Regions from separate parts of the Streptosporangium sp. NPDC050855 genome, predicted to be linked through region 3. Evidence: riboswitches for the same ligand, from Rfam matches in the RefSeq annotation. Region 3 holds a riboswitch; each other region holds the start of a gene.
What was found. A riboswitch is a leader RNA that binds a small molecule or an ion and turns the genes downstream of it on or off. The one in region 3 is predicted to bind cobalamin.
Positions count from the first base shown of each region.

Region 1: linked by a shared signal. The riboswitch ahead of ACIBCT_RS29975 (ribonucleoside-diphosphate reductase subunit alpha) and the one ahead of cobN (cobaltochelatase subunit CobN) in region 3 are both predicted to bind cobalamin.
Region 2: linked by a shared signal. The riboswitch ahead of ACIBCT_RS14995 (CbtB domain-containing protein) and the one ahead of cobN (cobaltochelatase subunit CobN) in region 3 are both predicted to bind cobalamin.

Region 1 is NZ_JBITFY010000017.1:110,414-120,076, forward strand. Features, by position in the region: gene ACIBCT_RS29970 (ribonucleotide-diphosphate reductase subunit beta) at 1-382, opposite strand, end outside; gene ACIBCT_RS29975 (ribonucleoside-diphosphate reductase subunit alpha) at 425-2,860, opposite strand; cobalamin riboswitch at 3,065-3,265, opposite strand; gene ACIBCT_RS29980 (tripartite tricarboxylate transporter substrate-binding protein) at 3,270-4,337, opposite strand; gene glmS (glutamine--fructose-6-phosphate transaminase (isomerizing)) at 4,433-6,253, opposite strand; gene ACIBCT_RS29990 (hypothetical protein) at 6,294-6,563, opposite strand; gene ACIBCT_RS29995 (N-acetylmuramoyl-L-alanine amidase) at 6,724-9,141, shown strand; tRNA gene ACIBCT_RS30000 (tRNA-Gly) at 9,178-9,249, shown strand; tRNA gene ACIBCT_RS30005 (tRNA-Cys) at 9,275-9,345, shown strand; tRNA gene ACIBCT_RS30010 (tRNA-Gly) at 9,421-9,492, shown strand; tRNA gene ACIBCT_RS30015 (tRNA-Val) at 9,506-9,580, shown strand.
Region 2 is NZ_JBITFY010000006.1:163,053-172,715, reverse strand. Features, by position in the region: gene ACIBCT_RS15025 (serine/threonine-protein kinase) at 1-7, shown strand, start outside; gene ACIBCT_RS15020 (cobyrinate a,c-diamide synthase) at 53-1,375, opposite strand; gene cobO (cob(I)yrinic acid a,c-diamide adenosyltransferase) at 1,369-1,971, opposite strand; gene ACIBCT_RS15010 (VWA domain-containing protein) at 2,086-4,281, opposite strand; gene ACIBCT_RS15005 (histidine phosphatase family protein) at 4,335-4,898, opposite strand; gene ACIBCT_RS15000 (CbtA family protein) at 4,895-5,659, opposite strand; gene ACIBCT_RS14995 (CbtB domain-containing protein) at 5,667-5,861, opposite strand; adenosylcobalamin (AdoCbl) riboswitch at 5,903-5,994, opposite strand; gene dop (depupylase/deamidase Dop) at 6,125-7,642, opposite strand; gene ACIBCT_RS14985 (acyltransferase family protein) at 7,730-8,896, opposite strand; gene arc (proteasome ATPase) at 9,238-9,663, opposite strand, start outside.
Region 3 is NZ_JBITFY010000022.1:23,582-33,244, reverse strand. Features, by position in the region: gene cobM (precorrin-4 C(11)-methyltransferase) at 1-664, shown strand, start outside; gene ACIBCT_RS33455 (cobalt-precorrin-5B (C(1))-methyltransferase) at 755-1,828, opposite strand; gene ACIBCT_RS33450 (cobalt-precorrin-6A reductase) at 1,870-2,637, shown strand; gene ACIBCT_RS33445 (precorrin-2 C(20)-methyltransferase) at 2,625-4,235, opposite strand; gene ACIBCT_RS33440 (precorrin-8X methylmutase) at 4,232-4,858, opposite strand; gene cobG (precorrin-3B synthase) at 4,855-6,201, opposite strand; cobalamin riboswitch at 6,274-6,398, shown strand; gene cobN (cobaltochelatase subunit CobN) at 6,509-9,663, shown strand, end outside.

The sequences.
Region 1 (9,663 bases), on a different contig from region 3:
GCTCGACCGCGGAGAAGGCCTTGACCCGCTCGTCGTGGTCGGGCAGGTAGGTGTCCAGCAGGGTCAGGTAGAACTGGACGTGCACGGCCTCCTCGAACAGCTGCCTGCTCAGGTAGAGGCGCGCCTCCGGCGCGTTCAGGTGCTGGTAGAGGTTGAGGACCAGGTTGTTGGCCACGATCGAGTCGCCGGTGGCGAAGAACGCGACGAGCCGGTTGATCAGGTGGCGTTCCTCGGGGGTCATCCTCGCCAGGTCGGCCAGGTCGGAGGCGAGGTCCACCTCCTCGACGGTCCAGGTGTTGCGGATCGCCGCCCGGTAGCGCTCGTAGAACTCCGGGTAGCGCATCGGCCGCAGGGTCAGGTCCATGCCGGGGTCGAGCAACATCGGAAACGGTGCCTTTCGTGAGGTGGGGAGCGGCCGGGCGGTCTACTGGCAGGCGTCGCAGTACTCGGGGTTCTCCAGCGAGCAGGCGACGGCGCCGGAGTCGGTGACGGGGTCGGTGACGGGGTCGGTGACGGGTCCGGACCCGTCCCGCGGAACCTCCCGCGCACCGGCCCGCACGGCGTCCCGAGCGGCGTCCTGCGCGACGTCCCGAGCGGCGTCCTGCGCACCGGCCCGGCCGGGGGCCGCCACGGTGGCCTGGGCGATCCGGGTGGCCGGGCGCGAGCGCAGGTAGTAGGTGGTCTTCAGGCCCGACTTCCACGCGTAGGCGTACATCGAGGAGAGCTTGCCGATCGTGGGCGTGGCCATGAAGAGGTTCAGCGACTGCGACTGGTCGACGTACGGGGTGCGCGCGGCGGCCAGGTCGATCAGCGCCTTCTGCGGCAGCTCCCAGGCGGTCCGGTAGAGCGGCTTGAGGTCGTCCGGGATCTCGGGGATGTCCTGGATCGAGCCGTCGGCCCGCTTGATCGCGTCGCGGATCGCCGGGGTCCACAGCCCCCTGGCCTGCAGGTCCCGGACCAGGTAGCGGTTGACCTGGAGGAACTCCCCCGACAGGGTCTCGCGCTTGAAGACGTTGGACACCTGCGGCTCGATGCACTCGTAGCAGCCGGCGATGGAGGCGATCGTGGCGGTGGGCGCGATCGCGACCATCAGCGAGTTGCGCAGCCCGGTCACGGCGATCCGCTCCCGCAGCGCGGTCCACCGCGCCGACGTGGCCGCGCCGTAGTGGTCGGGGTGCAGCACCCCGCCCGCGGCCCTGGTCTCCTCGTACGAGGGGTGGCGGCCCCGCTCGGCGGCCAGGTCGCAGGAGGTCGCGTAGGCGGCGAGCGCGATCTCCTCGGAGATCGTGGTGGACAGCTTCAGCGCCTCGGGCGAGTCGAACGGGAGCCGGAGCGTGAACAGCACGTCGGCCAGGCCCATCACGCCGAGCCCGATCGGCCGCCACCTGAGGTTGGCGTCGCGGGCCTCGGGGGTCGGGTAGAAGCCCAGGTCGATGGTGCGGTCCAGGAAGCGCACGGCGGTGCGGACGGTCGCGCGCAGCCGGTCCCAGTCGATCCCGGCGATCCGCGACGCCCCGTCGTCCCCCGGGACGGCGCCGCCTCCCGCGACCTCGCCGTTCCCCGAGGCCGCGCCGTCTCCCCGGGTCCCGCCGTTCGCCGGGGTGCCGTCGTTCGCGGGGGGCGTGACCAGGTGCGCGGCCAGGTTGATCGAGCCGAGGTTGCAGACCGCGGTCTCGGCGTCCCCGGTGACCTCCAGGATCTCCGTGCAGAGGTTGGACAGGTGGATGACGTTCTGCGGCCTGCCCGTCTGGTTGGAGGTCCGGTTGGCCGCGTCCTTGAAGGTCATCCAGCCGTTGCCGGTCTGGGCGAGCGTGCGCATCATCCGCCCGTACAGGGAGCGGGCCGGGATCCGCCGGACGAACCGGCCCTCGGCCTCGGCGGCCCGGTAGGCCTCGTCGAACGCCGTCCCGTACAGGTCGGTCAGGTGCGGGACCTCCTTGGGGTCGAACAGCGACCAGGTGCCGTCGGCCTCGACCCTGCGCATGAACTCGTCGGGGATCCAGTTGGCCAGGTTCAGGTTGTGCGTGCGCCGGGCCTCCTCGCCGGTGTTGTCGCGCAGTTCGAGGAACTCCTCGACGTCGGCGTGCCAGGATTCCAGGTAGACGCAGGCCGCGCCCTTGCGCCGGCCGCCCTGGTTCACCGCGGCGACGCTGGAGTCCAGCGTGCGCAGCCAGGGCACGATGCCGTTGGAGTGGCCGTTGGTGCCGCGGATCAGCGAGCCGCGCGAGCGGATCCGCGTCCAGGCGATACCGATCCCCCCGGCGTACTTCGACAGCCGGGCGACCTGCCCGTAGCGCTCGTAGATGGACTCCAGCTCGTCGCGGGGCGAGTCGAGCAGGAAGCACGAGGACAGCTGGGGGCGGCGCGAGCCGGAGTTGAACAGCGTCGGCGAGCTGGGCAGGTACGACAGCGAGGCCATCAGCGCGTACAGCTCGGCGGCCTCCTCGACGGTCTCGGACAGGCCGCAGGCCACCCGCAGGAAGAAGTGCTGCGGGCGCTCCAGCACCGTACGGGTGCTCGGGTGGCGCAGCAGGTAGCGGTCGTAGACGGTGCGCAGCCCGAAGTACTCGAACCCGGCGTCGGCGTCCGGCACGACCAGCGCGTCCAGGGCCTCGGCGTGCGCGGCCACGAACTCCGCGAGCCGGTCCTGCACCAGCCCGGCCCGGTGGGTGGCGGCGACGGAGTCGGAGAAGCTCCGCACGCCGTGCTCGGCGGCCTCGTCGGCGATCAGCTCGGCCAGCATGGCGGCGGCGATCCTGGAGTTCTCCGGGTCGGTGATCACCCGGGCGGCGGCCTCGTCGATGGCCAGCCTGCGACCGTCGTTCCCGCCGTCCCCCGTCCGGGCGTCGTTCCGCGTCACCGGCCCGCCGGTGCCACCGGGCCCGCGCTCCCCGCCGTCCCCCGTCGGAGTGTCGATCTCCGTCACGGTCTGCGCCACGATCTCTGTCACGTACTGCCCCTCGCTCGCTCGGACTCTCCCCCTGCGGTCTCGACGGGGGCACGCGTCCACGAGCGATTCCGGGCACGCCGGACCGCCTCGTTCCGCGGGCCCTCCCACGAGGCCCTGGACAACCACGTCACCGGCAGGTCTTCGGACTCACGGGCGCACCGCACACGCCTACCGGCCGTCGCTTCCCGGGCATGGCGCACCCAGTGCTCAATGACGGCTTTCGTTCCCGCTCACCGCTGCGGGGCAGTCCCGGAATCTCACCGGGTTCCCTCTTGCCTCACCCTTCACGGGTGAACCAGCGACGATCAGGATCCTACATCTAGGGCCGTCTGACGCAACCACCCCAACAGGTTGTGTCCGAGGACGTCGCGAGCCCGAGTTCGTGAAGCACGCCCCGGGTCCGGCCGGTCTCGGTGGACAGCCACCGGCGGAAGTCGTCGCCGCCGAGGAAGACCCGGCTCCACCCGTTCGCCGCGCACAGGGCACGCCAGTGCGGCGTGGCGTCGAGCCGCTCGCACAGGGCGATCGCCGCGTCCCTGTCCGCCGGGCTCATGTCGCCGGGCCCCACCAGCCCGCACCAGTCGCTGTACTCCAGCCGGACGTCGAGCTCCATCAGCGTCGGCGCGTCGATCCCCTCGATCCGGCCGCCCGAGGAGACCGCCAGGGGACGCAGCCGGCCCGCGGAGATCCCCGGCAGCAGGGCACGGGCCGATCCCAGCAGGGCCGCCACCCGGCCGACCTTGAGCGCCTCGACCGCGTCCTGGGCGGCCAGGTACCCGGCGTACTCCAGCAGCCGGGTGTCCACGCCGAGGCACTTGCCGATCATGCCGTAGAGCACGTGGTCGGAGCCTCCCTCCAGCCTGCCGCCGATCGTCAGCCCGGCCGGGTCGCGGCGCAGCGCCGCGGCGAGGTCCTCGAAGGCGCGCAGCCGGGAACCCGCCGGGACGACCAGGGCCGCCCAGTCGCCGGCCAGCCGGGCGAGGGGGGTGGTGGCCCGCACCACCGCGGTGGTGTTGGCGATCTCCGCGGCGGCGAGCATCGGCATCGCGGCGACGAGCACCCTGCCCTCGCGTGCGAAGGAGACGCCCCGGGTCCCCGCAACCCCGGCGAGCCCCGGGACGCCGGAGGTGCCGGGGACGACGAAGGCGTCGCGCGAGACGGAGCCCAGGGGTCCGGGCCGGTCGGCGGCCATGACGGTGCGCACCAGCCCCGACCGGACCATGACGGAGGCCAGCCTGCGCGCGATCCCGTCCCACCCGTGACCGTCGGCGGCGGGTTCGAGGAGGAACAGCCGGTCCACCAGCGGGCCCGCGGGCTCGTCCTCCGCCCCGCAGCCCGCGAGCAGCGCGGTCCCCGCCGCCAGCGCGAAGAACCCCCTACGGCGCATAAGCGCCCCTTCCCCCAAGAGCCCCTTATACCCTAGGTTACCTCCATGTCACTTTCTGTCATAGTGCGAGGGGTATGGCCTTGGAGTAGCGGTCCTCACTCCACCGTGACGCTCTTGGCAAGGTTGCGAGGCTTGTCGACGTCCCGCTCCAGCGCCACGGCCGCGTGGTAGGCGAAGAGCTGCAGCGGGATCGAGAGCAGGATCGGGTCCAGCTCGGTCTCGTTCTTGGGCACCACGACGCAGTCGTCGGCCAGCTTGGGGTCGGCGGTGCGGTGGCCGACCATGAGCACCCGCCCGCCCCGGGCGCGGATCTCGCCCAGCGTGGTGAGGTTCTTGTCCAGCAGCTCGTCGTCGGGGACGATCGCCACCGTGGGCATCTCCGGCCCGATCAGCGCCAGCGGGCCGTGCTTGAGCTCGCTGGCCGGGTACGCCTCGGCGTGCACGTAGGAGATCTCCTTGAGCTTCTGCGCGCCCTCCCGGGCCACCGGGTAGCCGCGGACCCGGCCCACGAACATCATGCTCGGCGCCCCGGCGTACTTGCGCGCCAGCTCCCTGATGACCGGCTCCAGCACCAGGATCTCCTTGATCTGCTCCGGCAGCCTGCGCAGGCCGTCGCAGATCCGCCGGCCGTCGGCCGGTGACAGGTCCCGGACCCGGCCCAGGTGCAGCGCGAGCAGCGCGAAGGCCACGGCCGTCGAGGTGAACGCCTTGGTGCTCGCCACCGAGACCTCGGGCCCGGCGTGCAGGTAGACGCCGCCGTCGCACTCGCGGGCGATCGCGCTGCCCACGGTGTTGACGATGCCGAGCACCCGGCCGCCCTTGCGCTTGAGCTCCTGCACGGCGGCGAGGGTGTCGTAGGTCTCCCCCGACTGGCTGATCGCCACGTACAGCGTGTCGGCCTCCACCACCGGGCTGCGGTAGCGGAACTCGCTGGCCGGTTCGGCGTCGGCGGGGATGCGGGCCAGCTCCTCGATGAGCTGCGCGCCGATCTGGCCCGAGTAGTACGCGGAACCGCAGCCGATGATCTTCACCCGGCGGAACGAGCGGGTCTCGCGCGCATCCATGTTCAGGCCGCCCAGGTGCGCGACGTGGAAGCGGTCGTCCAGGCGCCCGCGCAGGGTCCTGGCCACGGTGTCGGGCTGCTCGGAGATCTCCTTGAGCAGGTAGTGCTCGTAGCCGCCGGTGTCGTAGTGCCCGGCCTCCCAGTCGACGGTCAGCGGCTCCTTGGCCGTCTCCCGCGCGTCGCTGGCGAAGGTGGTGAACCCGTCGGCCTTGAGCACCGCGATCTCGCCGTCCTCCAGGTGGACCACCTGGCGGGTGTAGCGGACCAGCGCGGCGACGTCGGAGGCGGCGAACATCTCCTTCTCGCCGATGCCCAGCACGATCGGGCTGCCGTTGCGCGCCACGACCACCTCACCGGGCCGCTCGGCGTCGAGCACCGCGATGCCGTACGTGCCGACGACCCGCTTGAGCGCGGCGCGGACGGCCTCCTCCAGCGAGTCGGCCTCCTTGACGGTCCGGGCGATCAGGTGTGACAGCACCTCGGTGTCGGTCTCCGAGAGGAAGACCACGCCCTCGGACTCCAGCTTGGCGCGCAGTTCGTCGGCGTTCTCGATGATTCCGTTGTGCACGACGGCGATGCGCTCGTCCGCCGACAGGTGCGGGTGGGCGTTGACGTCGCTGGGCGCGCCGTGGGTGGCCCACCGGGTGTGGCCGATGCCCAGGCCGCCCTTGAAACGCGCGGGCATGGCCGCCGCGAGGTCGGCCACCCGGCCCTTGACCTTGCGCATCTTGAGGCCCTTGTTGGAGACCACCACCCCGGCGGAGTCGTAGCCCCGGTACTCAAGACGCTGCAGGCCCTCCAGCAGGATGGGTGCCGCGTCCTTGGGCCCCACATAGGCCACGATTCCGCACATACGAGCGCTCCTTCTATCCGTGGACGATCCTGCGCGACTGCTATCCGTAGACGATCCTGCGTAACTGGCGCAGGGAGAGCTCGGGCGCCGCGACGCGGCGGACCGCCAGTTCGGCGGCCACCCTGGGGAAGATCTCGTCGTTGACCATCCCCCTGGCCTTGAGCTCGGCGTGCCGGCGCCGGACGAACTCCTCGACGGGCTCGGAGAAGTAGGCCAGGACGTCCGCCACGACCCGCGCGGCCTCGCCCGGCCCGAGCCCGCTCGTCCGGGTCAGATGGGTGATCAGATCCTCGTGCTGATGCCGCGCCATGGACACAGAGCAGGACCCTACGCATCCGGAGAAGAGAACAACAAGTTTTCTGCCCGATTTCGGGCAGAGAATCTCTTCGAATCTCAACCCTGTCAGAATGCGCGACAATCGGTAATCTCTGGTAACTCTAGGTAGTGAACGGAGAGAGAGGAACACCACCATGCGCCGCCTGCCGGGAACCGCCCTCGTCGCCGCTCTCGCCGTCCTGGTCTCGGTCGTTCCCGCGCGAGCGGAACGTTCCGGCGGGCAGGCGGCAGTACCCCCGGCACCCCAGGCACCCCAGGCACCCTCCACGCCCTACGCCCCCGGGACGGCACCGGCGGGCCGGCAGGCCGCCTTCGCCGCGGCGGCACGGGCGTACGGGGTGCCGGAGAGCGTGCTGCTCGGGGTCTCCTACCTGGAGTCACGATGGGACGGCCACGCGGGGCGGCCCAGCGTCTCGGCCGGGTACGGGCCGATGCACCTGGTCGACGGCCGGGCGGAGCGGGGGCACCCGCACGGCGCGGGCGAGGACCCGCGCGGCGACGAGCGCAGGCCGCGCGTGATCCCGATCCCGCCCGTCACGCCGTCCACGCCGGAGGACACCCTGCGACGGGCCTCGGAGCTGTCCGGCATCTCCCCCGACCGGCTGCGCCGGGACCCTGCCGCCAACATCATGGGCGGTGCCGCGCTGCTCGCCGCCTACCAGCGCGCCACCGGCGGCGACCCGGACGCCGGGCCCGCGGGCTGGTACGGGGCCGTGGCCCGCTACTCCGGTCCCCTCGGCGGAACCCCGGACACGAGGACCCCGGACACGAGGACCCCGGACACGAGGACCCCGGACGGGGAGGCGGTCCTGACGGAGGCGGCGCGTTCCTTCGCCGACGAGGTCTACGCGACGATCCGCGCCGGTGTAGCGCGCGTGACCGACGACGGCGAGCCGATGGTCCTGCCCGCGAAACCCGGCCTGGCGCCCAGGACCCCGCCCGTCCGGACCTCGCCCGCCCCGCCCGCCACGACCCCGCCCGCCCGGACGCCCTCCCCCCGGACGGCACAGCGCCGCGCCCCCGATCCCGCGCCCACCGGCGCCCCCGCCACCGCACGCCCTGCCACCGCGCGACCCGCCACCGTGCGGCCGGCCGCGGTGCGACCCGCCGCGGTGCGGTCCACCGGACGACCCGCACGGCCCGCACGACCCGTCGCGGTCCGGCCCCCCGCGACGGCACGGCCGCCCGTCACGGCGGGCACCGCCGTCGTACGGCCGCCCGCAGCCGTACGGCCCCCCGTCGTGCGGCCACCGGTGGCCGTACGCCCAACCGCCGCACGCCCGCCCGCGGCACGACCCCCCGCGGCCGTGCCGCCCATCGGGCCCGACTGCCCCAGGAGCGTCTCCTGCGAGTGGCTTCCCGCCGTCTACCAGCGGCTCAAGGGCGGCGGGTACGGCAACCACGACCGCGTCGAGGGCGGGCGGCAGATCGACTACATCGTGATCCACGACGGCGAGACCACCTACGACGCCATGACCCGCCTGGCCAAGAACCCCGACTACCTGAGCTGGCACTTCACCATCCGCTCCCGCGACGGTCACATCGCCCAGCACCTGCGGGGCAAGGACATCGGCTGGCACGCCGGGAACTGGTACGTCAACTCCCGCTCCATCGGCCTGGAGCACGAGGGGTACCTGGCCAGGGGCGGCACCTGGTTCACCGAGGCGATGTACGTGGCGTCGGCCAGGCTGGTGCGCCACCTCGCGGACAAGTACGACATCCCTCTCGACCGGGCGCACATCCTCGGGCACGACAACGTGCCCGGCACCACCCCCCAGACCGTGAGCGGCATGCACGACGACCCCGGCCCCTACTGGGACTGGGGGCACTACTTCGAGCTGCTCGGCAGCCCGCTGCGCGCCTCGGGCGGCGAGAACGCCCGCTCGGTGCTGATCAAGCCCCACTACGCCTCCAACAGCCCGGGCTTCACCGGCTGCCCCGGCGGGTGCCGCAGGCTCGGCGCCGCGTCGGTCTGGCTGCGCACCCGTCCCTCCCCCACGGCGCCGCTGGTCAGGGACGTCGGCAAGCACCCCATCGGCGGGTCCAGCTACAGCGTCTACGACCACGCCGCCCGCGCCTCCACCGGCCAGCGGTACGCGCTCGCCGATCGCCGGGACGGCTGGACCGCGATCTGGTACCTCGGGCAGAAGGCCTGGTTCAGCGATCCGGCCGCCGCCCCGACCTCCCTGCCCGCCTCCGGCCCGCTGGTCACCCCGCGGCCGGACCGCGCCCCGATCAAGGTGTACGGCAGGGCCTACCCGGGGGCGTCGGCCTACCCCAGGGGCGTGCCCGTCCAGCCGCTGGCGCCGCTGCAGTACTCGATACCCGCCGGGCAGGTGTACAGCGCCGCGATGACCAGGCGGGCCCGCTACCTGAGGGCCTCCTCCTACGACACCTCCAGGCACCGGGTCGTCGTCGGGAAGGTCCGCTACCGGCAGATCCAGTTCGGCCACCGGGTCATGTTCGTCCGCGCCTCCGACGTCCAGCCGGTCACCGCGGAGGATGCTTCGCGGTCCGATGTGATGCGCGCATCCGCCCGGCGGAGGCGCTAGAGTTTCCACGTGCTCCGGAGACGCCTCCGGGGGCACGCGGAAGTGGCTCAGTGGTAGAGCATCACCTTGCCAAGGTGAGGGTCGCGGGTTCGAATCCCGTCTTCCGCTCCGGCGGATCCTCCGGGATCCGGCCGGTGGAGTGGCCGAGAGGCGAGGCAACGGCCTGCAAAGCCGTCTACACGGGTTCAAATCCCGTCTCCACCTCAACCGCACGGCCGACGGACCCTCCGGGATCCGGTAAAGTGGTGCGGGCGCCGAGGGGAAACCCGGAGCGGATACGCGGAAGTGGCTCAGTGGTAGAGCATCACCTTGCCAAGGTGAGGGTCGCGGGTTCGAATCCCGTCTTCCGCTCTGATTCACCCGAGGACGATTAGCTCAGCGGGAGAGCGCTTCCCTGACACGGAAGAGGTCACAGGTTCAATCCCTGTATCGTCCACCAGACAGATCCCAGGCCGTCGGCCTGGGATTTTCTGTTTCCCGGACGGGCCTCCGCCGCCCGGACGAGTCCCGGGCCGGGCCGCC
Region 2 (9,663 bases), on a different contig from region 3:
AGCCTGACGCCCGCCCGGCCGCGCCCCGGCCGGTCGAGGGCGTCCGGTGCGGTCAGCCGACCGGGACGCGGCGGCAGGCCGCGACGAACCGGGAGGCCAGGGCCGGGCTGCCGGCCCAGTGCAGGTGCAGGTACGAGGCGGTGACCCGGTCGTCGGCGAAGCCGTCCGCCCCTCCCCTCCAGCGGAACAGCGGCCGGTCGGGGGCCGGTGCGACCGCGGTGCGGTGGAACTCGTGGCCCCGGTAGCGTTCACCGTCCCGGGTGAGCGCCGAGTCCCGCACGGCCACCGCGTCCCGGTACCCGAGCGTCAGGGTGCCGGTCATCCTGGCCTCGACGTCGAGGACCCCGCACATCGGCCGGTCGTCCAGCCGCCTGGCCAGGTAGAGCAGGCCGGCGCACTCGGCCGAGATCGGCCCGTCGAACGCGCCGACCTCCCTGCGCAGCGGTTCGTTGGCCGACAGCTCGGCCGCGTAGACCTCGGGGAACCCGCCCCCGATGACGATCCCGCGGGTCCCCTCGGGAAGGGTCTCGTCGGCCAGCGGGTCGAGGGGGACGATCTCGGCCCCGGCCGCCGCCAGCAGCTCGGCCTGCTCGGTGTACCCGAACGTGAAGGCCTGGCCACCGGCGACCGCGATCCTGGTGACGGCCGGGACGGGCGGCCCCGGGCTCCAGGGCACGGCCGTCACCGGCGGCGCGGTACGGGCCAGCCGCAGCAGCCCCTCCAGGTCGCAGGAGGCCCCGACGAGGTCCGCGACGGCGTCCATGGCCCGGACGGCCTGGGTACGGCGCTCGGCCGCGGGCACCAGGCCCAGGTGCCGGGAGGGGGTCTCCACCGCGTCGCTGCGGCGGATCGCGCCGAGCACCGGTACCCCGCTCTCGGCGAGCGCCTCCCGGCAGATGCGTTCGTGCCGCTCGGAGCCGATCCGGTTGAGGATCACCCCGCCGAGCCTGATCCGGGTGTCGTAGGAGGCGAACCCGTGCACCAGCGCCGCCACCGACCGGCTCTGCCTGGCCGCGTCCACCACCAGGACCACCGGGGCCTCCAGCAGCCGGGCCACGTGCGCGGTGGAGGCGAACTCGCCCGAGCCCGCGCCGTCGTACAGGCCCATGACGCCCTCGACGATCGCCAGGTCGGCCCCGGCGGCGCCGTGCAGGAACAGCGGGGCGACGAGTTCCTCCCCCACCAGCCACGGGTCGAGGTTGCGGCCCGGACGGCCGGTGGCCAGGGAGTGGTAGCCGGGGTCGATGTAGTCGGGCCCCACCTTGTGCGGGGAGACCGTCGTGCCGCGCCGGGCGAAGGCGGCCATCAGCCCGGTGGCCACGGTCGTCTTGCCCGCCCCGGAGGAGGGGGCCGCGATGACCAGGCGGGCTACCATTCGATGCCCTTCTGACCCTTCTGGCCGGCGTCCATCGGGTGCTTGACCTTGCCCATCTCGGTCACCAGGTCGGCGGCCTCCAGCAGGCGGGGGTCGGCGTCGCGGCCGGTGACCACGACGTGCTGGCCCCCGGGCCGCCCGCGCAGGGTGGCGACGACCTCGTCGACGTCGATCCAGCCCCACTTCATCGGGTAGGTGAACTCGTCGAGCACGTACAGCCGGAACGTCTCGGCGGCGAGGTCCCGCTTGATCTGCTCCCAGCCCTCGCGGGCGTCGGCGGCGTGGTCCTCCTCGCTGCCGGGCCGCTGGATCCAGGACCAGCCCTCGCCCATCTTGTGCCAGGAGACCGTCCCGCCCTCCCCCGAGTCGCCGAGCACCCGCAGGGCGCGCTCCTCGCCGATGCGCCACTTGGCGGACTTGACGAACTGGAAGACCCCGATCGGCCAGCCCTGGTTCCAGGCGCGCAGCGCCAGGCCGAAGGCCGCGGTGGACTTGCCCTTCCCCGGGCCGGTGTGGACGATCAGCAGCGGCCGGGTGCGGCGCTGCCGGGTGGTCAGGCCGTCCTCGGGCACGCTGACGGGTCTGCCCTGCGGCATCCTCGTCCTCCCCTCGTTCTCACGCGGCGTCGTGCCGCTCACGGATCGTTCCGGTGTCGTTCTCCGCGCGGTGACACGCGGGTGACACGCGGGTGAGTCGTGCCGGTCCGGTCCTCACGCGGCACCGCGCCGCTCGCGGATCATTCCGGCCAGGTCGGTGAGGTCGTCCAGGCGCACGGTCTCGGCGCCCATCCGCGCAGCCAGCGCGGAGGCCAGGCCGAGGCGCACGTGGCCGTCCTCGCAGTCGACCACCACGCTCGCGACCCCGGCCAGCAGCCCGGCCGCCCGCCGGGAGTCCTCGACGCTTCCCGAGGTCGCCCTGCCGTCGGTGACCAGGACCAGCAGCGGGCGCCGGGACGGGTCGCGCAGCCGCTCGACGCGCAGCACCTCGGCGGCCCGAAGCAGGCCCGCGGCCAGGGGGGTACGCCCCCCGGTGGGCAGCTCGCGCAGCCGGGCCGCCCCGGCCTCGACCGAGGAGGTCGGCGGCAGGACCAGGTCCGCGCGGGTGCCGCGGAAGGTGACGAGCCCGACCTTGTCCCGGCGCTGGTAGGCGTCGAGCAGCAGGCCGAGCACGGCCGTCTTGACCGCGCGCATGCGCTGCCTGGCGGCCATGGAACCGCTGGCGTCCACCACGAACAGCACCAGGTTGCCCTCCCTGCCCTCGCGGACCGCCTCCCGGAGGTCGCCGCGCCGCAGCAGCAGGCCGGGTCCGCTCCTGCCCCGCGCCGCCTGGTGCGGGGCGGCGGCGCCGACCGTCGCCCTCAGGTGCACCGAGCCGGTACGGCCCTCGGGGACCCTGGCCCCGGTGGTGCGGCCCAGCGGCGTCCTGGCGCGCGAGCGCCGCCCCGGGGCTCCGGCGCCGACGCCGGGGACGGTGAACAGCCTGGTCCTGCCGCCCGGGTCTGCGCCGAAGGTCCGCTCACGCCCGCCCCGTCCCCGGTCCTCGGTCGCGGAGCCGGGCTCTCCCCGCTCCGCGCCGGGGTCGGCGGGGTCGGCGGCGCCACGGGGCCCGGGTACGCCCGGGACGTCCGTCTCTCCGGGACCGCCGGGGTCATCGGCGCCACCGGGGACGCCGGGGTCGTCCGGGGCGTCCGGGGCGTCCGGGGCGTCCGGGGCCCGCTCCCGGCTCCCGGGGGTCTCGGGGCCGTCGCCGGGATCCCCGCCACCGGGGCCGTCGGGGCCGTCCGGGCCACCTCGGCCGTCCGGGCCACCTCGGCCGTCGGGGCCGTCGGGGTCTTCGGGGTCTTCGGGGTCTTCGGGGTCGTCGGGGTCGTCGGGGTCGTCGGGGTCGTCGGGGACGCGGTCCAGGAGGTCCTGGAGTTTCGCCTCGTCCAGGCCGGGCGCGTCGAAGGGGTCGCGTCGGCGGCGGTGCGGGAGCGCGAGCCGGGCGGCCTCCCGTACGTCGTCGGCGGTGACCCGGGTGCGGCCCTGCCAGGCGGCGTGCGCGATCGCCGCGCTCGCCGTGACCAGGTCGGCCCGCAGGCCGTCCACCTCGAACTCCGCGCACACGGTGGCGATCCGCAGCAGTGCCGCGTCGGGCAGGACGACCCGCGGCAGCCGGGCCCTGGCCTCGGCGATCCGGGCGGCCAGCTCGCGTTCCTCGTCCGCCCAGGTGGCGGCGAAGCCGTCCGGGTCGGCCTCGAAGGCCAGGCGCCGCCGTACCACCTCGACCCGCCGGGACGGCTCCCGCGAGGCGCGGACCTCCACGGTCAGGCCGAAGCGGTCCAGCAGCTGCGGGCGCAGCTCGCCCTCCTCCGGGTTCATGGTGCCGACCAGCAGGAAGCGCGCCGCGTGCCGTACCGACACTCCCTCGCGCTCGACGTAGCAGGTGCCCAGGGCGGCGGCGTCGAGGAGCAGGTCCACCAGGTGGTCGTGCAGGAGGTTGACCTCGTCGACGTAGAGGACGCCCCGGTGGGCGCCCGCCAGCAGGCCGGGCTCGAAGGACTTCACGCCCTCGGTCAGGACGCGTTCGATGTCGAGGGAGCCGACGAGCCGGTCCTCGGAGGCGCCGACGGGCAGCTCGACCAGGCGGGCGGGCCGGAGCGCCCCCTCCGCGGACGGGACCTCGTGCGGCCCGTCGGGGCAGCCGGGGTCGGGCGCCGCCGGGTCGCAGGAGAAGCGGCAGCCGGGCACCACCTCGACGGGGGGCAGCAGGGCGGCCAGCGCCCGCACGACGGTGGACTTGGCGGTGCCCTTCTCCCCCCTGACCAGCACGCCCCCGACCCGCGGGGAGACGGCGTTGAGGATCAGCGCGAGCTTGAGGTCCTCCAGCCCCACGATCGCGGTGAACGGATAACGGGAGTCGGGCACCTTCGGGGTCTCCTTGCGTCGTCGTGCGGGGAGGTCGTCGTGCGAGAACACCGTCACGGGGAGTACGTCAGCCGCCAGCGCACGCCGCGCCCGGTGAGCGCCACCCGGGCCAGCGGTGCCACGTCCACGCGCCAGAAGGCGCGGGCCGGGGCCCCCAGGGCGTGCACCACGGCGGCGCGGATGACCGCCGGGTGGGTGACCGCCACCGTCCGGCCCGGCGCGCGGACGGCGAGCCAGCCGGCCACCCTCGCCAGGAGCGCGGTGACCGGCTCACCTCCGTGCGGCGCCGCGGCGGGGTCGCCGAGCCAGGACGCGAGCGCCTCGGGTTCGGCGGCCTCGACCTCGGCGAGCGTCATCCCGGCCCAGCGGCCGTGGTCGCAGTCGGCCAGCAGCGGGTCGGGCTCGGCCCGCAGGCCGAGCGCCGCCGCCGTCTGCAGGCACCGCAGCTCGGGCGGGCAGGCCGCCGGGCCGGGGACGAACTCGTCCGCCAGCCCGCGCGCCCGGCGCAGGCCGCGCTCGTCGAGCGGTTCGTCGAGGGGGAACGCGGCCCGTGCGGTCGCCACGGTGGAGGCGTGGCAGACCAGCAGCAGCCGAGCGACCCCCGAGGGGGCCGTCACACCGGGCTGCGCCTGCGCGCGGCGAAGGCGAACAGCACGCCGACGCCGGTCCAGAGGACCACCTGGGTGCCCAGGGAGGCCATCCGGAAGTCCCAGAGCAGGTCCGCGGGGAAGCCTCGCGGCACCTCCGCGATCTCCGGCAGGAGGGCCCAGACCGCGACGACGGGGACGAGCACCGCGGCGCCCGCGACCAGCCACCGCACCCACGGCTCGCCGCCCGCGGCGTACCGGTGGGCGAGGATTCCGGCGGCCACCGCGAGGATGCCGATGGCCACCGCGATGAGGTAGAGCAGGGTGCGCTGGCCGATGGTCTCCGGATCGCCCACGGCGGGCGGGTTGGCGGGGTACTTCACGAAGGGGACGAGGACCACCGCGACGAACCCGGCGGCCGCGAGGGTGACCGCGAGCGCCGGTTCCGAGCGGGGCCCGGCCCGGCCGCGCACGGCCGCGTAGACCAGGGCGAACAGGCCGCCGACCGCCGTCCCGTACAGGCCCAGGGCCAGGAACAGGCCGAACCGCTGCCCGTCCCTGCTGACCAGGGCCTCCTCCCCGTGGGAGTGGGCGGCCTCGGCGGCGCCGGCCTCGTGGGAGTGCGTCCCGGAGGCCGTGCCGTCGTGGGCCGGGGCGGCGGCCGCGGCCGCCTCCTCCAGCGCGATGGCCCGGTCGATGCCCGGCTCGCCCACGGCGTAGGCGAAGACGGCTGCGAGCAGCCCTGCGAGCAGTCCGGCGACGAGTCCCCGGACGATCAGTTTGGTGATCACATGCGGCTCAGTGGCAAGGGACGCCGAGCAGGTGGCGCCCGTCGTGCATGAGCTCGTGCAGGTAGTCACCCGCCTGGGAGACCGCTCCCTGGTCGAAGGTGACCAGGTAGGCCAGGAGCAGCAGCACCGGCACGGCGAGAAGCCAGCGGGTGAGCGACGTCCAGGGGATGGGCTGGGTGTGCGGAGCCGAAATCTGGCTCACGGCTACCTCCTCCGGGATCACGCGTCCCTTTTCGTAGGTCGGTGGCGGCCGAGTGACCTGACTTGCGGCCCGTGAGGGCCGTTACAGTGGCGCGACCGTACCGGAATCTCACCGGTTTCCCTCGCACCGCCACAAAACACCCGGAACGTATCCCGGTTTCCCATCTCCCGCAAACCACAAAAAACTAAAATATTATAAAACCCCGCCCCGGGCCCCGCCGCGGGGGCGGCGGCCCGGCCGGGCCGCCTCCCCCTCGGCAGGGCTCACTGCTCGCCGGTCAGCGCCGTCACCAGCTCCGATGCGGTACGGCAGCGGTCGAACAGCTCGCCCACGTGCGCCTTGGTGCCGCGCAGCGGCTCCATCGTCGGGACGCGCTGCAGCGACTCCCTGCCCGGGATGTCGAAGATGACCGAGTCCCAGGAGGCCGCGGCCACCGACTCGCTGTACTGGCTCAGGCAACGGCCCCGGAAGTAGGCCCGGGTGTCGTTGGGCGGCACCTCGATGGCCCGGGTCACCTCCTCCTCGGTGACCAGGCGCTTCATGCGGCCCCGGGCGACCAGCCGGTTGTACAGCCCCCGGTCGGGGCGGATGTCGGAGTACTGCAGGTCGACGAGCTGCAGGCGCGGGTGCGACCAGGGCAGGCCGTCCCGGGTGCGGTAGCCCTCCAGGAGCTCCAGCTTGGCGACCCAGTCGAGCTCCCCGGCCAGCTGCATCGGGTCGTCCGCCAGGCGGGTGAGGACCGACTCCCAGCGCTCCAGGACGTCCTTGGTGGGCTCGTCCAGGCCGTTGACGCTGCGCTCCTCGGCGTACTTGCGCGCCAGCTCCAGGTACTCCATCTGGAGCTGTACGGCCGTGAGCTTCCGGCCGTCGCGCATCGAGATCTCGTACTTGAGCGTGGGGTCGTGCGAGACCGCCCGTAGCGCCTGCACCGGGTTGTCGACGGTGAGGTCCCGGGTGAAGTAGCCGTCCTCGATCATCGCCAGGACGAGCGCGGTCGACCCCAGCTTGAGGTAGGTCGAGATCTCCGACATGTTGGCGTCGCCGATGATGACGTGCAGGCGCCGGTACTTCTCCGGGTCGGCGTGCGGCTCGTCCCGGGTGTTGATGATCGGCCGCTTGAGGGTGGTCTCCAGCCCCACCTCGACCTCGAAGAAGTCGGCGCGCTGGCTGATCTGGAAGCCCTCGCCGCGGGAGTCCTGGCCGATGCCGACCTTGCCCGCTCCGGTGACGACCTGCCGGGAGACGAAGAACGGCGTCAGGTGCCGGACGATGTCGGCGAAGGAGGTGGCCCGGCGCATGAGGTAGTTCTCGTGGCAGCCGTAGGAGGCGCCCTTGTTGTCGGTGTTGTTCTTGTAGAGCTGGATCGGGGCGTTGGCCGGCATCGCCGAGGCGCGGACCGCCGCGTCGTGCATGACCCGCTCGCCCGCCTTGTCCCAGATCACCGCCGCCCGGGGATTGGTGCACTCGGGCGTGGAGTACTCGGGGTGGGCGTGGTCCACGTACAGCCGGGCCCCGTTGGTGAGGATCACGTTCGCAAGGCCGAGGTCCTCGTCGGTGAGCTGGCTCTGGTCGGCCACCTCTCGCGCGAGGTCGAACCCGCGCGCGTCGCGCAGCGGATTCTCCTCCTCGAAGTCCCATCGCGCGCGCCGGACCCGGGCCGCCGAGGCCGCCAGGTAGGCGTTCACGACCTGAGAGGAGGTCACCATCGCGTTGGCCCCCGGCTGTCCGGGCACGGAGATGCCGTATTCGGTCTCGATGCCCATCACCCGCCGTACCGTCATGCGCACCCTCTGTTCATCAGGGACTGTTTCTCTGCCTGGTGTCTATTCCCGACCCTAGACCCTTCACTATGCCCGGTGGTCGGACAGTTATGGCACCGAAGCCTTTTCGCCCGATGCGGCAGGGATCGTGGAGAGCGGTCCTGAGGCCGGGGAGGGCGTCCCGGGGGTGTCAGGAGACCTTCCGCGCCTGCGGGCCCTGACGAGCTCCTGCAGGGGCCGCTCGGCCACCCGGTACACCAGGTAGGAGAAGGCGACGGCGGCCAGCACCGTGACCAGCGCGGTCAGCGGGGGCGGCAGCGTGTCCCGCAGGGCCGGGACGATCACGACCGCGGCCGCGGTGTGGAACAGGTAGAGCGGGTAGGTGAGCGCGCCCAGGACGACCAGGCCGCGCCAGCGCAGCCACCGCAGCCAGCCCAGCGCCACCATCGCCATCAGCACGTAGAAACCGATCACGGTGGCGACCACGGCCCAGTCGGGCACCGGCATCGCGGCGTAGCCGACCCTCTCCACCCGCCCGGCCACCCGGTCGAGCGCCGCGCTGACGGCCAGGCCGCCGCTGATCCCGGCCAGGCACCACAGCACCAGCCGGGGGCCGAACCTGGTCATCAGGAAGAACGCCATGCCTCCGACGAAGTACGCCGCGTACTTGGGCATGATCACGAGATCGACCCAGGCCTCCTCGCTCCCGGCGAAGAACCCGGCCGCCAGCAGCCAGACGCCCATGAAGACCAGGCAGCGGGCGAACGTCACCCCGACGATCACCAGGATCGAGATCAGCAGGTAGAAGCGCAGCTCCACCCAGAGCGACCAGTAGACGCCGTTGGCGTCGTAGACGCCGAAGGCCCGCTGGAGCATCGTCAGGTTGACGCCGTACTCCCCCGGGCTGAGCTTGGGGTCCAGGGCCGTGGCGGCGGTCAGGCCGTAGACCGCGGCGGTGACGGCCACGCTGACCCAGTACGCCGGGAAGAGCCGGACCAGCCGGGAGAGCGCGAACGCGCCCAGGCTCCTGCCCCAGATGCTCATCAGGATCACGAAGCCGCTGATCATGAAGAACAGCTCGACGCCCAGGATGCCGAGCCCGGAGATCGTGGAGATCGCCGGGAACAGCTCGGCCGGGCGGTCGCCCCACACCGAGGCGAAGGCGATGAAGTAGTGGAAGGCGAGCACCGCCAGCGCGGCGGTGAACCTCAGCAGGTCCAGTTCGGCGAGACGGCCGCCTTCCCGGGGCGTCTCGCGAGGGGCCGTGCCGTTCACCCGGGGGCCGGGCCGCAGTGTTCACGCACGCCACTTGGACGGCTTTTCGATCACCTGGGTTCCCCGTGACGGGGGGTTGTTCCCGTACACCCCTGTGACCTGTGGGAACGAGGTGACGTGCCGGTCGGTCACGGCGGGAGGCGGGCGCGGGGGGCGGCCACGAGGACGGCGCCGGGTGATCCCGGGGAGCCCCGGAACGCGGAACGGGCCCCGGAACGTAGAGCGGCCACGGGAACGCGGAGCGGGCCTGGGAACGCCGGCGGCGCGGCTCCCCGGGGAGGGGAACCGCGCCGCCGGTCCGCAGCGGGTGCCGCCGGTCCGCGCGGACCGGCGGGGCGCCGTTACAGGTACTGACCGGTGTTGGCCACCGTGTCGATGGAGCGTCCCGCCTCGGTGCCCTGCTTGCCCGTCACGAGGGTGCGGATGTAGACGATCCGCTCGCCCTTCTTGCCGGAGATGCGGGCCCAGTCGTCGGGGTTGGTGGTGTTGGGCAGGTCCTCGTTCTCGGAGAACTCGTCCACGCAGGCGGCCAGCAGGTGCTGGATCCGCAGGCCCTTCTGCCCGGTCTCCAGGAACTGCTTGATCGCCATCTTCTTGCCGCGGTCGACGATGTTCTGGATCATCGCCCCGGAGTTGAAGTCCTTGAAGTACAGGACCTCCTTGTCGCCGTTGGCGTAGGTCACCTCGAGGAAGCGGTTCTCCTCGCTCTCGGTGTACATCCGCTCGACGACCCGCTGGATCATGCCGGAGATGGTCTCCCGGCGGTC
Region 3 (9,663 bases):
GCCGGTCTGCCTGTACGCCGGGTCGCTGGTCCCCCGGGAGCTGCTGGAGTCCTGCCCGCCGGGCGCGCGGCTGGTCGACACGGCGAGGATGGCGCTGGGGGAGATCGTCGCGGAGATGGTCGCCGCGCACCGGGCCGGGCACGACGTGGCCCGGCTGCACTCCGGCGACCCGTCGGTGTTCAGCGCGATGGCCGAGCAGATGCGGCGGCTGGACGCCGAGGGGGTGCCGTACGAGGTGGTGCCCGGGGTTCCCGCGTTCGCCGCGGCCGCGGCGTCGCTGCGGCGCGAGCTCACCGTGCCCGGGGTGGGGCAGACGATCGTGCTGACCCGCACGTCGGTGCGGGCCACCCCGATGCCCGAGGGGGAGGATCTCGGCACGCTGGGCCGGAGCCGGGCCACGATGGTGCTGCACCTCGCGGTGCAGCGGATCGAGGAGGTGGCGGCCGAGCTCGTGCCCAACTACGGCGCCGACTGCCCGGTGGCGGTGGTGGCCAGGGCCAGCCGCGACGACGAGGTGATCCTGCGCGGGACCCTGGACGACATCGCCGAGCAGGTCCGCCGGGCCGGGATCCTGCGGACGGCGGTGATCGTGGTGGGCCGGGTGCTGACCGCCTCGGAGTTCCCCGACAGCCACCTGTACTCGGCCGCGCGCCGCCGTGACTGACCCGTTCCGGGCCGTCCGGCCGCGCGGGCCGTACCGGACGAGATCGGACGGACCATGGCCACGCGGACGCGGGCCGGAGGGCGGGCGGGTTCAGCCGGCGCGGCCGACGACGGTGCCGGCGCGGTCGATGACCACCACGTCCACGGCCACCGGCGCCTCGCGCAGCACGCCCGCGGCGGTACGGCGGGCGCCCTCGGCGACCAGGTCGCCCAGCGGCAGGCCCGCGTCCTGGCACAGGTGCAGCGCGTGCAGCGCCGTGTTGGCCTCCAGGACGCGACCGGCCAGGTCCTCGTCCCCGCCCGCGGAGCGCACCAGCCCGGCCAGCATCGCGGGATCGACCTGGGAGCGCCCGGAGTGAAGGTCGAGGTGACCGTCGGCGAGCTTGGAGAGCTTGCCGACGCCCCCGGCGATGGTCAGCCGGGGAACGGGGTGCCGGCGCAGGTACTTCAGCACCGCCCCGGCGAAGTCGCCCATGTCCAGCAGCGCGTCCTCGGGAAGCCCGTACAGCTCGGCCGCGACCCTCTCGGAGGTGCTGCCGGTGCAACCGGCGACGTGGGTACGGCCCGCGGCCCTGGCCACGTCGATGCCGCGGCGGATGCTGTCGATCCAGGCCGAGCACGAGTAGGGCACCACGATCCCGGTCGTGCCGAGGATCGACAGGCCGCCCAGGATGCCCAGGCGCGGGTTCCAGGTCCTCTTCGCCAGCTCCTCGCCGCCCTCCACGGCGATCTCCACGAACACGTCGCCGCTCCCGCCGTGCCGGGCCGCGACCTCGGCCACGTGCTCGCGCATCATCGCGCGGGGGACGGGGTTGATCGCGGGCTCGCCCACCGGCAGCGGCAGGCCGGGCTTGGTGACGGTGCCGACCCCCGGGCCCGCGCCGAAGACCACCCCGGTGCCGGGGGCTCCGTGCCGTACGGTCGAGGAGATCAGCGCGCCGTGCGTCACGTCGGGATCGTCACCGGCGTCCTTGACCACCGCGGCCGTCGCGGCGGCGCCGGTGAGCCCCTCGGTGGCCAGGGCGAAGGACGGGTGCCGCCCACCGGGCAGGGTGATCCGCACCGGGTCGGGGAACTCGCCGGTCAGCAGGGCGGTGTACGCGGCCGCGGTGGCCGCGGTCGCGCAGGCACCGGTGGTCCAGCCGTGCCGCAGGGAAGTGCTCATGACCCAAGCATCCGACGGTACGGGCGGAAAGAGGTGGCGGGGTGGCGAACATCCTGATCCTGGGCGGCACGGACGAGGCCAGGAGGCTGGCCGCCGCGCTGGCCGGGCGCGACGGCACGCACGTGGTGTCGTCGCTGGCGGGCCGGGTGCGCGATCCGCGGCTGCCGGTGGGCGAGGTGCACGAGGGCGGCTTCGGCGGCCCCGGCGGGCTCGCGACCTGGCTGGTGGAGCGGGGGATCGGCACGGTGGTGGACGCCACGCACCCGTTCGCGGCCCGGATGACCGCCTCGGCGGTCGAGGCGACGGCCCGGACCGGCCTGCCACTGCTGATCCTGCGCCGGCCGGGCTGGCAGGCCGGGCCCGGTGACGACTGGCGCCGGGTGCCGTCGCTGGAGGCCGCCGCCGCGCTGCTGCCCTCGCTGGGGAAGCGGGTCTTCCTGACGACCGGCCGCAGGAGCCTGCCGGTCTTCGCCGGCCTCGACGACCACTGGTTCCTGGCCCGGTCGGTGGACCCGCCCGAGCCGCCGATGCCGCGCCGCACGGAGGTGCTGCTCAGCCGGGGGCCGTTCACCGTGGAGGGGGAGACGGCCCTGATGCGCACCCACCGGACAGAGGTGCTGGTGACCAAGGACAGCGGCGGTGAGATGACCACGGCGAAGCTGAGGGCCGCCCGCGAGCTCGGCCTGCCGGTCGTGGTCGTGGACCGCCCGCCCGCGCCCACCGGGGTGCCCGCGGTGGGGGACGTGCCGGCCGCGCTCGCCTGGCTGGAGGGCGCGGCCGTTCCCGGCGGGAGAGATCATGCCGGGTAGCGCCGGGGGGTGAAGACCACCCGGCCGCCGTCCCGTTCGGTGACCCGGGTGGTGGAGGAGCCCACCAGCAGGAGGCAGCGCATGTCGACCGCGTCCGGGTCCAGGTCGCCGAGGGTGGTGACGGTCACGCTCTCGGCGGCGCCGCCGACGTCACGGCCGATGACCACGGGCGTGTGCGGCGCGCGGTGCTCCAGCAGCAGGTCGCGGGCCGCGGCCACCTGCCAGGTGCGGCTCCGGGAGGCCGGATTGTAGATCGCCAGGACGAGGTCGGCCCGCGCGGCGGCGCTGATCCGCCCGGCGACCACCTCCCACGGCTTGAGCAGGTCCGACAGCGACAGCACGCAGTAGTCGTGGCCCAGGGGAGCCCCGGCCCTGCTGGCCACCGCGTGCGCCGCGGTCAGGCCGGGCAGCACCCGGACCGGCACGCCGGTGAACCTCGGCTCGCACGCCACCTCCAGCACCGCGCTGGCCATCGCGAAGACCCCGGGATCGCCCGAGGAGACCACCGCCACCCGGGACCCGGCCGCGGCCAGCTCCAGCGCGTGCGCGGCCCGCTCGGCCTCCACCCGGTTGTCGGTGGGGTGGCGGCGCTGGCGCGGGTTGGGCGGGACGCGGTCGAGGTAGGGGCCGTACCCGACGAGTTCGTCGACGGCGGCCAGTGCCTCCTGCGCCTCGGGGGTCAGCCAGGGCCGTCCGGCCGGGCCGAGCCCGACCACCACCACCTCGCCGCGCGCCCGGCCCACGCCCGACACCGGCACCGCGTCCGAGACCGGCACCGCGTCCGCGGACAGGGACGGGGACGGGATCGGGGACGCGGTGACGGCCCCGGGGGAGGGGACGGGAACGGGAGGGGCCGCGTTGACCGGGCTGGGGATCAGCGCCAGCGAGAAGTACGGGACGCCGTCCGGGTCGACCTCGGCCAGCGGGGCGATGCGCTGCTGCCCGGTGGTGGCGCGCTCGACGTACCACGCCTCGTCCAGGCGCCCCGCCTCGGCGAGGGCGTCGCGGACCTTGGTGAAGGTACGGCCGAGCTTCAGCACCGCGGCCGAGTCGGTGGCCGCGAGACGCTCGGCGAGCACCTCGGCCGGGAGCGTCCCGGGCAGCACGGTCAGCACCTCGTCGCGCTCGACCAGCGGGCGCCCCAGCACGGCCGAGGCACCGCTCACCGAGGTCACGCCCGGCACGACCTCGGTGGTGTAGCGGTGCGACAGGCGCTTGTGCATGTGCATGTACGAGCCGTAGAAGAGCGGGTCGCCCTCGCACAGCACCACCACGTCGCGACCGGCGTCCAGGTGGGCCGCGAGGCGCTCGGCGCAGTCGGCGTAGAAGTCGTCGATCGCCCCCTGGTAGCCGCCCGGATGGTCGGTGGTCTCGGTGGTGAGCGGGTAGATGAGGGGTTCCTCGATCCGGCCCTCGCGCAGGTAGGGGGCGGCCACCGAACGGGCGATGCTCCGGCCGTGGCGGGCGCTGTGGAAGGCGATCACGTCCGCCTCACCGATCAGGCGGGCGGCCTTGACGGTCACCAGCTCGGGGTCGCCCGGCCCCAGTCCCACTCCCCACAGCCGTCCGGTCGCGCGTACGGTCACGTCGTCGCTCACTCTTCCTCGCTCGCGATCGCGTTGACCGCGGCGGCGGTCATCGCGCTTCCACCCCGGCGTCCGCTCACGACGAGGTACTCCAGGTTCGCCGGATGCTCGGCGAGGGCCTGCTTGGACTCGGCGGCGCCGATGAAGCCGACCGGGACGCCGAGGACGGCGGCCGGGCGCCCGGCACCCTGCTCGACCATCTCCAGCAGCCGGAACAGCGCGGTGGGCGCGTTGCCGATCGCGACCACGGAGCCCTGGAGCCGGTCGCGCCAGAGCTCCAGGGCGGCGGCGCTGCGGGTGGTGCCCAGCTCCGCGGCGAGCTCCGGCACCCGGGGGTCGCCGAGCGTGCAGATCACCTCGTTGCCGGCGGGCAGGCGGCGCCGGGTCACCCCGGAGGCGACCATCATGGCGTCGCAGAGCACCGGCGCGCCCGCGCGGAGCGCCTCGCGGGCCGACGACACCACCCCGGCCGACCAGCGCAGGTCGTCCACCAGGTCGACCATCCCGCAGGCGTGGATCATGCGGACCGCCACCCGGGCGACGTCCGCGGGCAGCGCGTCCAGGTCGGCCTCGGCGCGGATGGTGGCGAAGGAGCGGCGGTAGATCTCCGCGCCGTCGCGGACGTAGTCGATCACAGTTCCCCTCTGGCGGCCGTCACCGCGGCCGCGGTCTCCTCGATGCCCGAGCAGGTCAGGCCGGTGCCGTCCAGCTCCAGGCGGTAGCCGTGGCCGGTGGCGACCACGTCGGCGACCCGCCCCTTCGGGCGGCCGCAGCGTCTGGCGCACCCCGCCCAGTGCACCGGGAGCGTATCGGTGCGGGACGCGTCCCGGGCGGGCGGGGCCAGGGCGACGACGGCGGTCGCGTCGGCCCGCACGTCGGCCAGGGACTTGGCGCAGCCGGGACGTCCGGCGCAGGCCGTGACGCCGATCCACGGCGAGCCGGGGTCGACGACCAGGCCGGCGGCCCGCAGCCGGCCGGCCGCGTCCGCGGCCTCGGCTCGGGTCAGGCCGGGCAGGACCGCGCCTCTCCAGGGGGTCAGGCGGATCTCCCCGCCGGAGGCGACGTCGGCCAGCACCTCGGCCTGGGCGGAGGTCAGCCGTCCCAGGGGAACCGCCACCCCGAGCGCGACCCGCGCGGGGCCGCTCCGGGCGGTGCCGGGGGGTGCGGCGGTGCCGATGAGCCCCACCGGCCCGAGCGCCACGGGCCGCGGCCGTACCGGCTCGGAGGGGGGCGCCTGGACGGTGCGATCCGCGGTGGGGTCCGCGGGGAGGGCGGCCGATACGCGGGCGGTGACCAGGGCGGGCCCGTCGGGGAGCTCGGAGATCCGCCAGGCGGTGACGTCCAGGGCGGCCAGCTCGTCGAGGAACGCCTCGGCGGCGGCGAGCAGGGCGGTCACGGCCTGGTCCGTCCCGACGCGCAGGCCGGTGTCGGTCCCGGCGAGGAGCAGCGCGAACCGGTCCGGCCCGACGGCCAGGACCGCCGCGTCGGCGCCGAGCCCGGCCACGTCGCCGCGCCCGTCGTCGAGGGCGAACATGAACCGGCCGGGCAGGGCGGCCAGCGCGGGCCGGGCGCACAGTCGCCGGTCCAGCTCGCCGATCAGCGGGGTGACGTCGGCGACCCCGCCGCCGGGACCGTCCAGGCCGGTCAGCGGGGAGGCGAGGATGTTGCGGACCCGCTCGTGGGTGGCCGAGGGCAGCAGTCCCGCCCGCGCCATCCGCGCGGCGAACCCGTCGTCCGGGGCGGTGGGGTCGTCGTCGTGGGCGAGACCGCGTACCTGCACGTTGGCCCGGGAGGTGAGCTCGACGGCGCCGTCACCGTGAAGGCGCGCCGCCGTGGCGAGTTCGCGCAGCCGGGCGGGGGTGAGCCGGCCCCCGGGCACGCGGACGCGGGCCAGGCCGCCGTCGGCGGCGGCGTGGACCTGAAGCGCTCCGGGACATGCGTCAGGCCGTGATCGTCCATGAAAGTCGGCAATGTCCACTCACGGGATGCTAGTGCCAGTTTCTTGCGGGGAGCCGGACTGCCGTAGTGTCATCGGTGGCGATGGCGTTGGGAGGAAGCCGGTGTGATTCCGGCGCGGTCCCGCCACTGTGACCGGGGAGCGAACCTCAACCGGGCCACTGCCCGGCGACGGGCGGGAAGGCCGGGGCGAGCACCGATCCGGGAGCCAGGAGACTCCAGCCGTCGCGGCCGACGACGACCCGGGGCGAGGACCCCGAGGGAGGATGCTCCGTGCGCTTTTCGCCGTTCCCCCACCGCAGTGCGACCCCGCCGATGGAGTGTGGCGCGTGATCCTGCTGCTCTCGACCTCCGACACCGACCTGCTGAGCGCCCGCGCGAGCGGCGCCGACTACCGCCTGGGAAACCCCGCCCGCCTGGGCGTCGCCGACCTGCCACCGCTGCTGGAGGGCGCCGAGGTGGTCGTGGTACGGCTGCTCGGCGGGCGCCGCGCCTGGGAGGAGGGGCTGGACGCCCTGCTCGCCGGTCCCCGTCCCGTCGTCGTGCTCGGCGGCGAGCAGGCCCCGGACGCCGAGCTGATGGAACTGTCCACCGTGCCCGGAGGGGTGTGCGCCGAGACGCACGCCTACCTCGCGCACGGCGGCCCGGCCAACCTGACCGAGCTGTACCGCTTCCTGTCCGACACGCTGCTGCTCACCGGGCACGGGTTCGCCGCGCCCGCCCCCACCCCGACCTGGGGGACGCTGGAGCGCGAGGCGCGCGACCAGGACGGGCCGGTCGTCGGCGTGCTGTACTACCGCGCCCACCACGTGGCCGGCAACACCGCCTTCGTCGAGGCGCTCTGCTCGGCGATCGAGGACGCCGGAGGGCGGGCGCTGCCGCTGTACTGCGCGTCCCTGCGCACGGCCGAGCCGGGCCTGCTGGAGGCGCTGCGCACGGTGGACGCCCTGGTGGTGACGGTCCTGGCCGCGGGCGGCACCCGCCCGGCGACCGCGTCGGCCGGCGGGGACGACGAGGCGTGGGACGTTGGCGCGCTGGCCGAGCTGGACGTGCCGATCCTGCAGGGCCTGTGCCTGACGAGCAGCCGCGCCTCCTGGGAGGAGAACGACGACGGCCTGTCCCCGCTGGACGCCGCCACCCAGGTCGCCATCCCCGAGTTCGACGGGCGCATCATCACGGTGCCGTTCTCCTTCAAGGAGATCGACGAGGACGGGCTGACCGTCTACGTGGCCGACCCCGAACGCGCCTCGCGGGTGGCGGGCATCGCGGTGCGCCACGCCGCGCTGCGGCACGTGCCGCCCGCCGAGCGACGGCTGGTGCTGATGCTGTCGGCCTACCCCACCAAGCACGCCCGCATCGGCAACGCCGTCGGCCTGGACACCCCCGCCAGCCTGGTGCGCCTGCTGGCGGTGATGCGCGAGCGCGGCTACGACATCGGCGCCGAGGGCGAGCTGCCCGGGGTGACCGAGCAGGACGGTGACGCGCTCATCCACGCGCTGATCGCCGCGGGCGGTCAGGACCGGGACTGGCTCACCGAGGAACAGCTCGCCGGCAACCCGGTGCGCATCGCGGCGACCCGCTACGCCGAGTGGTACGCCACGCTGCCCGCGGACCTGCGGGAGGGGATGGAGCGGCACTGGGGACCGCCCCCCGGGGAGCTGTTCGTGGACAGGTCGGCCGACCCGGAGGGCGAGATCGTGCTGGCCGCGCTGCGCGCCGGCAACGTGGTGGTGATGGTGCAGCCGCCGCGCGGCTTCGGGGAGAACCCCATCGCCATCTACCACGACCCCGATCTGCCGCCCAGCCACCACTACCTGGCCGCCTACCGCTGGCTGGCCGACGGCTTCGGCGCCCACGCCGTGGTCCACGTGGGCAAGCACGGCAACCTGGAGTGGCTGCCCGGCAAGTCCGCGGGCCTGTCGGCCTCCTGCGGGCCGGACGCCGCGCTCGGCGACCTGCCGCTCGTCTACCCGTTCCTGGTCAACGACCCCGGCGAGGGCACCCAGGCCAAGCGGCGCGCGCACGCCACCCTGGTCGACCACCTGGTGCCGCCGATGGCCCGCGCCGACAGCTACGGCGACATGGCCCGGCTGGAGCAGCTCCTCGACGAGCACGCCTCCATCGCGGCGATGGACCCGGCCAAGCTGCCCGCGATCCGCGCCCAGATCTGGACGCTGATCCAGGCCGCCCGGCTGGACCACGACCTCGGCGTCGCCGACCGGCCGCACGATGCCGAGTTCGACGACTTCCTGCTGCACATCGACGGCTGGCTGTGCGAGGTCAAGGACGTCCAGATCCGCGACGGCCTGCACGTGCTGGGCGCCGCCCCCGAGGGCGCGGCGCGCGTGGACCTGGTGCTGGCCATGCTGCGCGCCCGGCAGATGTGGGCCGGCGGCCAGGCGCTCGTCGGCCTGCGCGAGGCCCTCGGCCTGGCCGAGGACGGCAGCGCGGCGCGGATCGGCGTCGACGAGGCCGAGACCCTGGCCCGCGCCCTGGTCGAGGGCATGGAGGAACGCGGCTGGGAGGTGTCCGCCGCCGCCGAGGTGACCGCCGCGGTCCTGCGCCCGGCGACGGACCTTCCCGGCCCCGCCGGCCTCCCCGGCCCTGCCGGTCCCACCGGCGCGGACGGTACGGCGGGTGCGGCCGGTGTCTCCGGGACGGACGGCGCCCGCGCCGCCGACCCACGGACGGTGGAGGAGATCCTGCGGTTCGCCGCGCTGGAGGTCGTGCCGAGGCTGGCGCGTACCACCGACGAGATCGACGCGATCCTGCACGCCCTCGACGGCGGCTACGTCCCCGCCGGGCCGAGCGGGTCACCGCTGCGCGGGCTGATCAACGTGCTGCCCACCGGCCGCAACTTCTACTCGGTCGACCCCAAGGCCGTGCCGAGCAGGCTGGCCTGGGAGACCGGGCAGGCGATGGCCGACTCCCTGCTGGAGCGCTACCGCGCCGACACCGGCGACTGGCCGCGCTCGGTGGGGCTGTCGGTCTGGGGCACCAGCGCCATGCGCACCGCCGGGGACGACGTGGCCGAGGTGCTGGCGCTGCTGGGCGTGCGGCCGGTCTGGGACGAGGCCTCGCGCCGCGTCACCGGCCTGGAGCCGATCCCGGCCGTCGAGCTGGGCCGGCCCCGGGTGGACGTCACGGTCAGGATCAGCGGGTTCTTCCGCGACGCCTTCCCGCACGTGGTGGCCATGCTGGACGACGCGGTGCGGCTGGCGGCCGGACTGGAGGAGCCCGAGGAGCTCAACTACGTGCGCGCGCACGTGCTCGCCGACCACGCCGTGCACGGCGACGAGCGCAGGGCCACCATGCGCATCTTCGGCTCGCGTCCCGGCGCCTACGGGGCCGGTCTGCTGCCGCTGATCGACAGCCGCAACTGGCGCGACGACGCCGACCTCGCCGAGGTGTACGCGGTCTGGGGCGGCTTCGCCTACGGCCGGGACGTGGACGGGGTGCCGGCCAGGCAGGACATGGAGACCGC